3 regions of the Arthrobacter sp. A2-55 genome follow, and region 1 is predicted to be linked to each of the others. Evidence: riboswitches for the same ligand, from Rfam matches in the RefSeq annotation. Region 1 holds a riboswitch; each other region holds the start of a gene.
The links. A riboswitch is a leader RNA that binds a small molecule or an ion and turns the genes downstream of it on or off. The one in region 1 is predicted to bind cyclic di-AMP.
Positions count from the first base shown of each region.

Region 2: it holds a riboswitch for cyclic di-AMP, as region 1 does, so the genes downstream of both, LPN03_RS05680 (hypothetical protein) here and LPN03_RS17845 (M23 family metallopeptidase) in region 1, are expected to answer to the same signal.
Region 3: it holds a riboswitch for cyclic di-AMP, as region 1 does, so the genes downstream of both, LPN03_RS20815 (M23 family metallopeptidase) here and LPN03_RS17845 (M23 family metallopeptidase) in region 1, are expected to answer to the same signal.

Region 1 covers NZ_JAJLOZ010000081.1:9,334-12,598, forward strand. The annotation lists gene LPN03_RS17840 (cytochrome c oxidase assembly protein) at 1-845, shown strand, start outside; gene LPN03_RS17845 (M23 family metallopeptidase) at 838-1,629, opposite strand; cyclic di-AMP (ydaO/yuaA leader) riboswitch at 1,635-1,803, opposite strand; gene LPN03_RS17850 (TlpA family protein disulfide reductase) at 1,921-2,574, shown strand; gene LPN03_RS17855 (cytochrome c biogenesis protein ResB) at 2,586-3,265, shown strand, end outside.
Region 2 covers NZ_JAJLOZ010000013.1:25,383-28,647, reverse strand. The annotation lists gene upp (uracil phosphoribosyltransferase) at 1-449, shown strand, start outside; gene LPN03_RS05680 (hypothetical protein) at 547-1,293, opposite strand; cyclic di-AMP (ydaO/yuaA leader) riboswitch at 1,298-1,483, opposite strand; gene LPN03_RS05675 (MarR family winged helix-turn-helix transcriptional regulator) at 1,677-2,156, shown strand; gene LPN03_RS05670 (MFS transporter) at 2,162-3,265, shown strand, end outside.
Region 3 covers NZ_JAJLOZ010000033.1:21,266-24,530, reverse strand. The annotation lists gene serC (phosphoserine transaminase) at 1-193, opposite strand, end outside; gene LPN03_RS10830 (metal-dependent transcriptional regulator) at 420-1,115, shown strand; cyclic di-AMP (ydaO/yuaA leader) riboswitch at 1,260-1,485, shown strand; gene LPN03_RS20815 (M23 family metallopeptidase) at 1,488-2,330, shown strand; cyclic di-AMP (ydaO/yuaA leader) riboswitch at 2,473-2,671, shown strand; gene LPN03_RS10820 (NlpC/P60 family protein) at 2,675-3,265, shown strand, end outside.

The DNA of each region.
Region 1 (3,265 bases):
TCTATGCCCGGGGCCTGGCCGGTGCCCGCCGGAGGGGCCTGCGGTGGCCGGTGTGGCGGGCGTCGTCGTTCTATGCGTTGGGGCTGGGCAGCTTCGCGGTGCTCAGCTTCGGCTTCCCCGGCGTGTACAGCCATGACCTGCGCTGGGTGTTTACGGTGAAGGTCACCGGCTACCTGTTCGTGGTCCCCCTGCTGGTGGGGCTGGACAGGCCGCTCACCCTGGCCCGGGCAACCCTGGGCACCGCCGGCCTGGTCCGGTTGGAGGCGTTCCTGGACAGCAGGGTGATGCGGCTGCTGGGCAACACGATCGTCGCCGCACTGCTGGGCCTGACCCTGTTTACGCTCTTTTTGACGCCTCTGTTTTATCCCCTGCGCACCAGCCCCGTCGTCGATGTGGTGCTGACGATGGTGGTGCCCCTGGTGGGCTCGCTGATGACCGTGCCGATCATTAAGGAAAGGGACCGGGAGGCGGTGAATGCGCTGGTCGTGGTGGAGTTCATCTACGTGTTCATCGAACTCGTCGCCGACGCGGTCCCCGGGATCATGATGCGCATGGTCCCGCGGGTCTTTGACGGCGCCACCGCGGGGCTGCTGGGGCATCCGGGCTGGATGCCGGGGCCGTTGCGGGACCAGCAGCTGGCCGGGGACCTGCTGTGGTTCGTGGCGGAAATCGTGGACTTGCCCCTGCTGATGTTGATGTTCGTCCGCTTCGCGCACAGCGACCGGCGGGAGGCTCGCGCCTTCGACGGGCTCAGTGAGGACCAGTTCGCCGAACTCGCCAGTGAACACCTGGCCAACCGGCGGGACTACTGCGCCCGGCCGGGGAACGGGGGGACCGTTAGATGAAGGGGGCAGGGTCGACAGTCTGGTCGTTGACCATGACCTCAAAGTGCAGGTGGCAGCCGGTGGAGTTCCCGGTCGAGCCGACACCTGCAATTTGCCTGCCCGCGCCGACCTGCTGGCCGACGCTGACGCCGATGCTTTCCAGATGGTTGTATGTGGTTTTGAGGCCGGCCCCGTGGTCGACGACGATGCGGTTTCCGCCCCCGTACGGGCTCCAGCCCGCCTCGACCACTGTTCCCGCCCCGGCGGCGAACACGGCAGTGCCGCACGCGCCGGCGAAGTCGATCCCGGTGTGCAGTTCCCCACTGGCCCCGGTTAGCGGGTTGGTGCGGTATCCGAAGGGCGAGGTGACGGTCAGTGCAGCCAAGGGCGGGCGCAGGCCCGGGGATGCCTGCGCCGCAGGGGGTTGCGCAGGGGCGGCAGGCTCCAGTGTCTCTCGTGGAGCTGGTGGAGTCGGCTCCGGGAGGGGTGCCTTTTGTGCCGCGGCCGGGTGCACCTCGGGTGCCGGGGCCGCAGTGGGTGCGGTTTTGCTGCGGACCACGGGCCTGGCAAAGGACACCACGACGTCCTTGTCCGCCGTCACCGCCGCTTGCGCGGAGGGTGCGGCCGAACTGGCGGTCACCGCCGAGGCCAGGTGGCCGGTGTCGGCGTGGGCGGCCGGAAGGGCCGTCAGGGCGATGAACCCTGCCGCCGCAACCATCCCCAGCTGGTGGCGCCGCCGGGGCCGTTCGGGCGCCACCACGGGATCGGCCGCCCAGTGGCGGCCGTGCTGGCGGTGGGCAGGCATCAGGGGGGTCCTCTCGACGCCGGCGAAGTTAGCTGTCGGATTCGGGCGAGGGGCCTGCCCGGCCCGCCCAACATCCAGGCGCAGTGGCGCTGGCATGGTGGACGTGCTTCACCCCGAGGTGCACCAGGGCACCGGTGGTGGTTCCTCCGCCCCCGTCGGGAAGCTGAACGGTCGCGGGCCGCCGACGGGGTTTGGCGAAGCGGCCCGCAAACATACCCATTGGGGGTATGTGTTTAGTCAAGGCTAACCCATGAAACTCAAAAGTTACAATTCCGTTACCTAAGGATTCCCATGTCACATCCCACACCCCGGCGGGCCCCCCTGCCAGCACTACCCGCGGTCGCCGGCACCCCGTCGCGGCGCCGTTTCCTTCGGCTGTCGGCCCTCTCCGGCGCCGCGGCCGTCGCCTTGTCGGGGTGCGCGGCGAACGATTCCCTGGCTCAACAGGCCAATGCGGGGGACAACAAGAACTTCATTGCCGGGGACGGCTCGGTGGCCCAGTACGCCAAGAATGAGCGCAAGGACCCGGTCGTCCTGACGGGCAAGTTGTTCGACGGCACGGCCGTGACCTCCGCGGCCTGGAAGGGGCAGGTGGTGGTGCTGAACTTTTGGTATGCGGCCTGCTCCCCGTGCCGGCTGGAGGCGCCCCGGCTGGAGGCCCTGTACCGGGAATTTAAGGCGGCCGGTGTTCTGTTTTACGGGGTCAACCTCCGGGACCGGGAACCGGAAGCCGCCGCGTTTGAACGGACCTTTGGGGTCACCTACCCCAGCATGGAGGACTCCGGCGGCGCGGTGCTGCTGGCCATGACCAAGTACGTTCCCCCGCAGGCGGTTCCCACCACGCTGGTGCTGGATGCGACGGGCAGGGTTGCCTCCCGCATCCTGGGCCTGGCCGACCAGGGCACCCTCAAGGCCCTGATTTCTGACGCCCTGGCAGGGAAGTAGCCATGACAACCATGAAAGAGACTGCCACGGGCGCACCGAACCTTCCGGACGGGGAACCGGTCCTGCCCCGTCTGGGTGCCCGAGGGATGCTGCGGTGGGCGTGGCGGCAGCTGACCAGCATGCGCAACGCCCTGTTGCTGCTGCTGTTGCTGGCCGTCGCCGCCGTGCCCGGGTCCCTGTTCCCCCAACGGCCTGTCAACCCCTCCGTCGTCACCCAATACCTCAAGGACCACCCCGACTACGGGCCATGGCTGGACAAGTTCCAGTTCTTCAACGTCTACGCCTCCGTGTGGTTTTCCGCGATCTACCTGCTGCTGTTCATTTCCCTGGTCGGCTGTGTGGTGCCCCGTGCCCGGGCGCATTGGAAGGCCATGCGCTCGGCCCCGCCCCGCACCCCCAAGCGCCTGTCCCGGCTGCCCGAATACGGGACCCTGGAACTGCCGGCATCAGCCGGGATCAGTGCCGGCCAGGCCGTGCAGGACGCGGCACGCCTGCTGCGCCGGCGCCGCTACCGGGTCCATCTCTACGATGCCGGAGGGGACCGCCCTTCCGTGGCGGGAGAGCGCGGGATGGTCCGGGAGGCGGGAAACCTGCTCTTCCATCTCTCCCTGGTCGGGGTCCTGGTCTGCGTCGCGCTCGGGGGCCTGTTCGGCTACCGGGGCCAGAAAATCCTGGTCGAGGGCGATACCTT
Region 2 (3,265 bases), on a different contig from region 1:
CCGGCCTGAGCAAGCCCACGCCGCTGGTGGTGCCGATCCTGCGCGCCGGGCTGGGCATGCTGGAGGGCATGACCCGACTGCTGCCCACCGCCGAAGTGGGCTTCCTGGGCATGGCCCGCAATGAGGAAACCCTTGAGGCCATCACCTACGCCGAGCGCCTGCCCGAGGACCTGACGGGACGCCAGGTGTACGTCCTGGACCCCATGCTGGCCACCGGCGGCACCTTGATTGAGGCGTTCAAGTTCCTCTTTGATCGCGGCGCCGCGGACATCACGTGCATCTGCCTGCTGGCCGCCCCCGAGGGCCTGGCGAAGCTGGAAGCCGCCCACGGGGAACGTGACAATGTCCACGTGGTGCTCGCCTCGATCGACGAGGGCCTGAACGAAAAGTCCTACATTGTCCCCGGCCTGGGCGACGCGGGGGACCGCCTGTACGGGGTTGTCGACTAACCGTTTCGGTTTTCCGGCCGTCACGCCCTCCCGAGTATGCAGCAATGGCGACTTAGGCCCAGCCTAAGTCGCCATTGCTGCATACTCACCGCGGGGTTTAGTACCAGCCGACGGCGTTGGAGTGGCCCCAGGCGCCGCACGGGCTGCCGTAGCGGCCCTCAATGTAGCCAAGGCCCCAGTTGATCTGCGTCTTGTAGTTGGTGCGGTAGTCCGCGCCCGCCACGGCCATCTTCTCCGCCGGGAGCGACTGGGCAATGCCATACGCACCGCTGGAGGCGTTTTCGGCCGACGTCAGCCAGCTGGATTCGCGGTTCCACAGCTGCGTCAGGCAGCTCATCTGGTCGGCGCCCCAGCCGTGCGCGGCCAACTGGCCGGCGGCGTACTGCTGTGCCGCGGCGGGGTCGTCCACCAGCACGGGGGCGGCGGCCTTGGTGGGGGCAGGCGCGGCAGCCTTGGTGGCCGGCGGCGTGGCCACCGGCGTGACGGCGTCGGCCGCACCACTGAGGGACTGGGAAGTGGCCTTGGCGGCCTTGGTGGAACTCACCTGGATGCGGGAAAAGTCAATGGCAACGTCTGTGGGCGCTGAGATGGCCGACGGCGCGGCGCTGGCCTGGGTGCCGCCGGAGACAAGGCTCGCGGAGGCCAAGCCGGCGGTTGCGTTGTTGGTGGCGGCCTGGGCCAGCCCTCCGCCGGCCAGCAGCGCCCCGGCCACGGCAACAATGGCCATGCGCTTGGCAGGTCCGGCGACCTTGGCGTCAGTGTGGGAGGCCTTGCGGGCTTCGCGGCGGGAGACGGGGCGAACAGGTTCGGCGCGGCGGCGGCCGTGCTGGGGTGCTGCGGACATAGGGATATAGCCTCTCTACGCCTGCGAGGTGAGCTGTCGGGAACGGACTAGAGCATCCGGCCGTGCGGCGCAGGCATGTGCTGCGCACGTCATCGGCTTAACCCCAAGGGTCTCCATGGAGGAGACCCGCAAAAATTGGGTCCCCCGTCTCTGCCGTCTGGTATGAACGGGAAATGGGCGGCGGCAGAGCTCGGCGAACCGTCCATTTGTGCCAAGGAACCGTGGATGGTTCGGCGGGCACGAAGTCCACCCTACCGAAGCAAGGCCCAAAAGTCACATTTTGGTAACGGAGTGACCATCCTGACATTTACTTAGCAATGCTAATGACCTATGCTAAGTAATAGAAAACACGAAACCAGTGACGCCAGGACTATACGCAACTTATGATTACTTCCTCAGCAACGCCCCCGGCTGCCCGCACGGCAGCTCCGCCATCCAAGCGCCAGGCAGGTGCCGGATTACTGGCTGCCGAGCTGAGGGTGGCCATCATGCGCTCCTCCCGCCGGCTCCGCGCCGAAGCAGCGTCCCGTGACATCAGCCCGGGCCAGTATTCAGTGCTCGCGGCCATCCTCCACGGCCCCCTGACGGTGGGACAACTGGCCGAGCGGGAAATGATCCAGGCTCCGTCCATGACCCGGATCGTCAACGGGCTCGAATCCGCCGGCTATGTCACCCGCGGGGAGAACCCGCTGGACAAGCGGCAGGTGCTGGTGCAAATCACCGGGGACGGCTCGGCCATCCTGCGCAAGGCCAGGTCCCGGCGCACCCAGTGGCTCGCCAAGAGGGTGGCGGCGCTGAGCCCGGAGGAACGCGAGACCCTGCGCGAAGCGGCCCGCATCCTGCAGGAGATGAGCGCCGTTTGAATTCCATGTTCAGGGCGCTGAAGGTTTTCAACTACCGCCTGTGGGTGACAGGGGCGCTGGTGTCCAACATCGGCACCTGGATGCAGCGCGTGGCACAGGACTGGCTGGTGCTGACCATCCTCACCAACAATTCCGGCACAGCCGCGGGCATCACCACTGGCCTGCAGTTCCTGCCCATCGTCTTCCTGGGGCCGTTTGCCGGGCTGCTGGGCGACCGGGTCAACAAGCGCAAGCTCCTGCTGTGCACCCAAACGGCCATGGGGCTGTGTGCCCTGCTGCTGGGTCTGCTGGTGGTCACCCACACCGTGGAGCTGTGGCATGTCTACGTCATTGCCTTCCTGCTCGGGGTGGCCAGCGCCTTTGACGCCCCGTCGCGCCAGGCGTTTGTCTCGGAGGTGGTGGGCAAGGAGGACGTGCCCAACGCCGTCGCCCTTAACAGCGCCTCCTTCAACCTGGCCCGCCTGGCCGGCCCCGGCATTGCCGGCGTGGTGATTGCCCTGTTCGGCACCGGGCCGGCATTCCTGATCAACGCGGCCAGCTTTGTGGCCGTGATCTTCTCCCTGTGGCGCATGCGCGTCTCCGAGTTGCAGCCTGTTGCCAGAGTGCCGCGCGGCAAGGGGCAGATTCGCGAGGGGTTTGCCTACATCCGCCACCGTCCGGACCTCATGATGATCATGGTGCTGGTGTTCATGGTGGGCACGTTTGGGATGAACTTCCAGATCACCAACGCGCTGATGGCCACCACCGTCTTCCACCTAGGCCCGGGCGAATACGGGCTGCTGGGCTCCGTCATGGCCATTGGCACGCTGGCCGCAGCCCTGATGGCCGCCCGGCGCAAGAACATGCGCATGCTCTACATAGTTGGCGGGGCCCTGGCCTTTGGCGGCACCGTGGCCATCGCAGCGTTCATGCCGTCCTTTGCCCTTTATGCCGTGGCACTGGTCCCGGTGGGCCTGGCGGCGCTGACCTTCATGAATGCCTGCAACACCACCGTCCAGCTCAACACGGACGCGGCCATGCGCGGGCGCGTCCTGGCCGTGTACATGGTGGTCCTGCAGGGCGGCACCCCCATCGGTGCGCCGCTGGTGGGCTGGATCGCCACCGAATTC
Region 3 (3,265 bases), on a different contig from region 1:
CCTTGAGGCCGCTGCGGACCTCGCCCACGAGGTTCTTCACGGGAGCCTGGCGGTGGGAGGTCCCCAGCAGGGAGGCACCGGCGGCGGACAGAGCAGCCACCTGCTCGGGACGGACTTTGGACGGGCCGGCACCGAAGCGGCCGTCGGCCGGGCGAAGATTGGCAGGGATGGTGAGGGGCGTGGATTCGCTCACGTGTTTGCTCCAAAATTTAAGCGATGGAAGTAAAGGCGCCAAGGGCCTGGTGCCAATTCTGCCGCAAAATGGCGCCCATCCCGAAATGCGGGCCGCATGCCGAAACAATCGGGCTGTGGGTGCCGGCCGGGAACAAAGGACCGTTTTCATCCCTTGTATTAAGCACGATAACGTAGGGAGTCAGGCCCCTGCCCGGAATCTCGCTCAACATTAGGAGGAATCTGACGTGACAGATTTGATTGACACGACGGAAATGTATTTGCGAACCATTCTGGAGCTGGAAGAAGAGAACATCGTTGCCCTGCGGGCCCGCATTGCAGAGCGCCTGCACCATTCCGGTCCCACCGTGTCCCAGACCATCGGGCGCATGGAGCGTGACGGCCTGGTGATAGTTTCCGGGGACCGGCACCTCGAGCTCACCCCCGCCGGTCGGGACAAGGCCACCCGCGTGATGCGCAAGCACCGCCTGGCCGAACGCTTGCTTTCCGACGTCATTGGCCTGGACTGGGCCTACGTGCATGAGGAGGCCTGCCGGTGGGAGCACGTCATGAGTGAACGCGTGGAGCAGCGGCTGTATGACCTGCTGGGCAAGCCTGAGGAATCGCCCTACGGCAACCCCATCCCGGGCCTGGAGGAACTGGGCGGGGAAGTGGCGCCGGAGTTCTCTGCCGGGCTGGTGACCCTGGTGGAGGCCATGGGCACCTACTCCCCGGACCAGTCCGTCACCATCCACCGGCTCTCGGAGCGCATTCAGGTGGAACCGGAGCTTCTTGGCCAGCTGGACGAGGGCGGCCTGCGCCCCGGCGCGCAGATTTCGCTGGCCCAGGTGGGCGAATACATCTCGGTTCGCGTCCCAGGCATCGAAGGCGCCTTGGAACTGCCTCCCGAAGTTGCCTCACATGTTTTTGTTTCCATGAGCTGACTAGCCCTGAAGGCGCCCTCCATGGCCCCGGCGCCAGCCGCCCAGGAGATAACGGAATTATCACGGCGGCCAGATTTACCGTATAGTAGCCAACGGCGCTGTAACCAAAGCGTTACCAACTTTTGACACCGAGCCTTGCCTTCAAAAGATGGTTTGCAAGCAATTCAGGCAAGGACGGGGGAACCACAAGCGGCGGACCCAACAGTCCGCCTTGGGGTGAAGCCCGCAGGCCACGCACTTAAATCCCATCCACGCACTCCGCCAGGACTGCAACGGGATGCCAATGTGCCGGGCGCGGGCCGGATCAACAAGCTGCACTCAGATCCGAATCCGACAGCTAACCTCGCAGGTGCCTTTATAGAGAGGTATTGAGTGTCAGAGGCAATTCAGCACGGCCGCCGTCGCGTGGTTGTGCAGGCCACCTGTGTGCCCGAGGGCGTCCCGGCCAGCCGCCGGGAAGCGCTCGCCGCAGAGCGGGGCAGGGCCAAGCCGCAAACTGCGCACGGCCACCCGGCCCGCTCCGGATCCCGTTACAGGGTCCGTGCCGGCCGAAAGCCCGGCTTCCCCAGTGGCGCGGGGCAGACAGCGGGAATTGTGCTGGCCGCGACAGGACTGGCGCTGGCCGTCGCCCTTCCCTCCGCCGGCGGCGCACTCCCGGCCGTGGACGCCCAACCGGCCCTGGCGGTGCAATCCCTGGTGACAGCGGCCGCGGACGTGCCCATCAGCTTTGCCACCCCGGCCGTGGGCAGCTCGCTCAACCTTGATGGTCAGCTGAAGCAGACACTGCAGGTCGAGGCCGCCAAGGTGACACCCCAGGCAGCCAAGGGGACGCTGTCGGCACCCCTGAAAAACCTGGTACAGACATCGCCGTTTGGAGCCCGCATCAATCCCGTGACCGGAGCCGCAGGAGACTTCCATACCGGCCAGGACTTTGCCATCCAGTGCTCGACCGAGGTATTTGCTTCTGCCGGCGGCACCGTGAGCTACGCGCAATGGCATGAGTTTGGCGGTGGCAACCGGGTGGTCATCAACCATGGCAACGGCCTCTCAACCAGCTACAGCCACCTCAGCTCAATCGGCGTCAAAGTCGGGCAAAAAGTGGAGCGTGGCGACCTCATTGCGCTGAGCGGCACCACCGGCAACTCCACCGGCTGCCACCTGCACTTTGAGGTGCTGGTGGATGACGAAACCGTTGACCCGCAAGGCTGGCTTTAATCCCTCCACAGGGGGTGCCAGGTCACGGCTTTGACACCGCACCGTGACCGGAACGTGACATTGGCGAAAATCTGTTGTACCGTCGTAACCGCGCCTGCTTCGAATCAAGCGGGCGCCCATGAGTGGATTGCCTAGCTCTGCCACTGCTCATGGTCCGTTCGTAACAATCGTCTGGCAGGGGCGGGGGAACCAATATCGGGCTTCGTTTTCACGAGAAGTCCTAGGGGTGAAGTCGCACTACATCCGCACAGAAGATTCGTCTTCAGCGGTGGATGGGAATGCGGCCGGGTGACTCCCATCCGAATCCGACAGCTTACCTCGCAGGCTTTGGGAGAGGATCCTTCTTGTCTTCAAACACTGCCCTTGGGCGCCACCGCGCCGAGGTTGTTAAGACCAGCCCGATCTCCGTCATCTCGAAAGCCGTCAGCTCCAACGTCGGTGGTGTCGGACGCCAGGCCGCTGTAATCGCAGCAGCTTCAGGGCTTGTCCTTACTTCTGGTATCGCAGCAAACGCATCAACCCCCACCGTGGAGCGTGCATCTGACGGTGGAACCACGCTTAGCCTGAACTCGGAGCTGGCCTCCGGCGTAACGGCGGCATCCACAGTAAAGATTTCCTTCGCAAGCCCTGTGGTCACTTCCACGCCGGCTCCTGCTGTGCAGGCACCCGTCGTGGCAGCACAGAGCAACGATGTTGCAGCAGCCCCGGCTGCCGCAGTCGCAGCAACTCCCGCAACCGCAGCTCCCGTCATCACAACCACTGAAGCTCCTGCGCCGGCCGCCAAGCCTGCTGTCAAGAGCGGCATTGGGGCAACCATTGCAGCTGCGGCTTACGCCCAGCTGGGTGTTGCACAGGACTGCACCGCGCTGGCCTCCAACTCCCTGGCGGCCGCAGGCATCAACTTCCACGGCTGGCCGGCGGACTACATGTCCCTG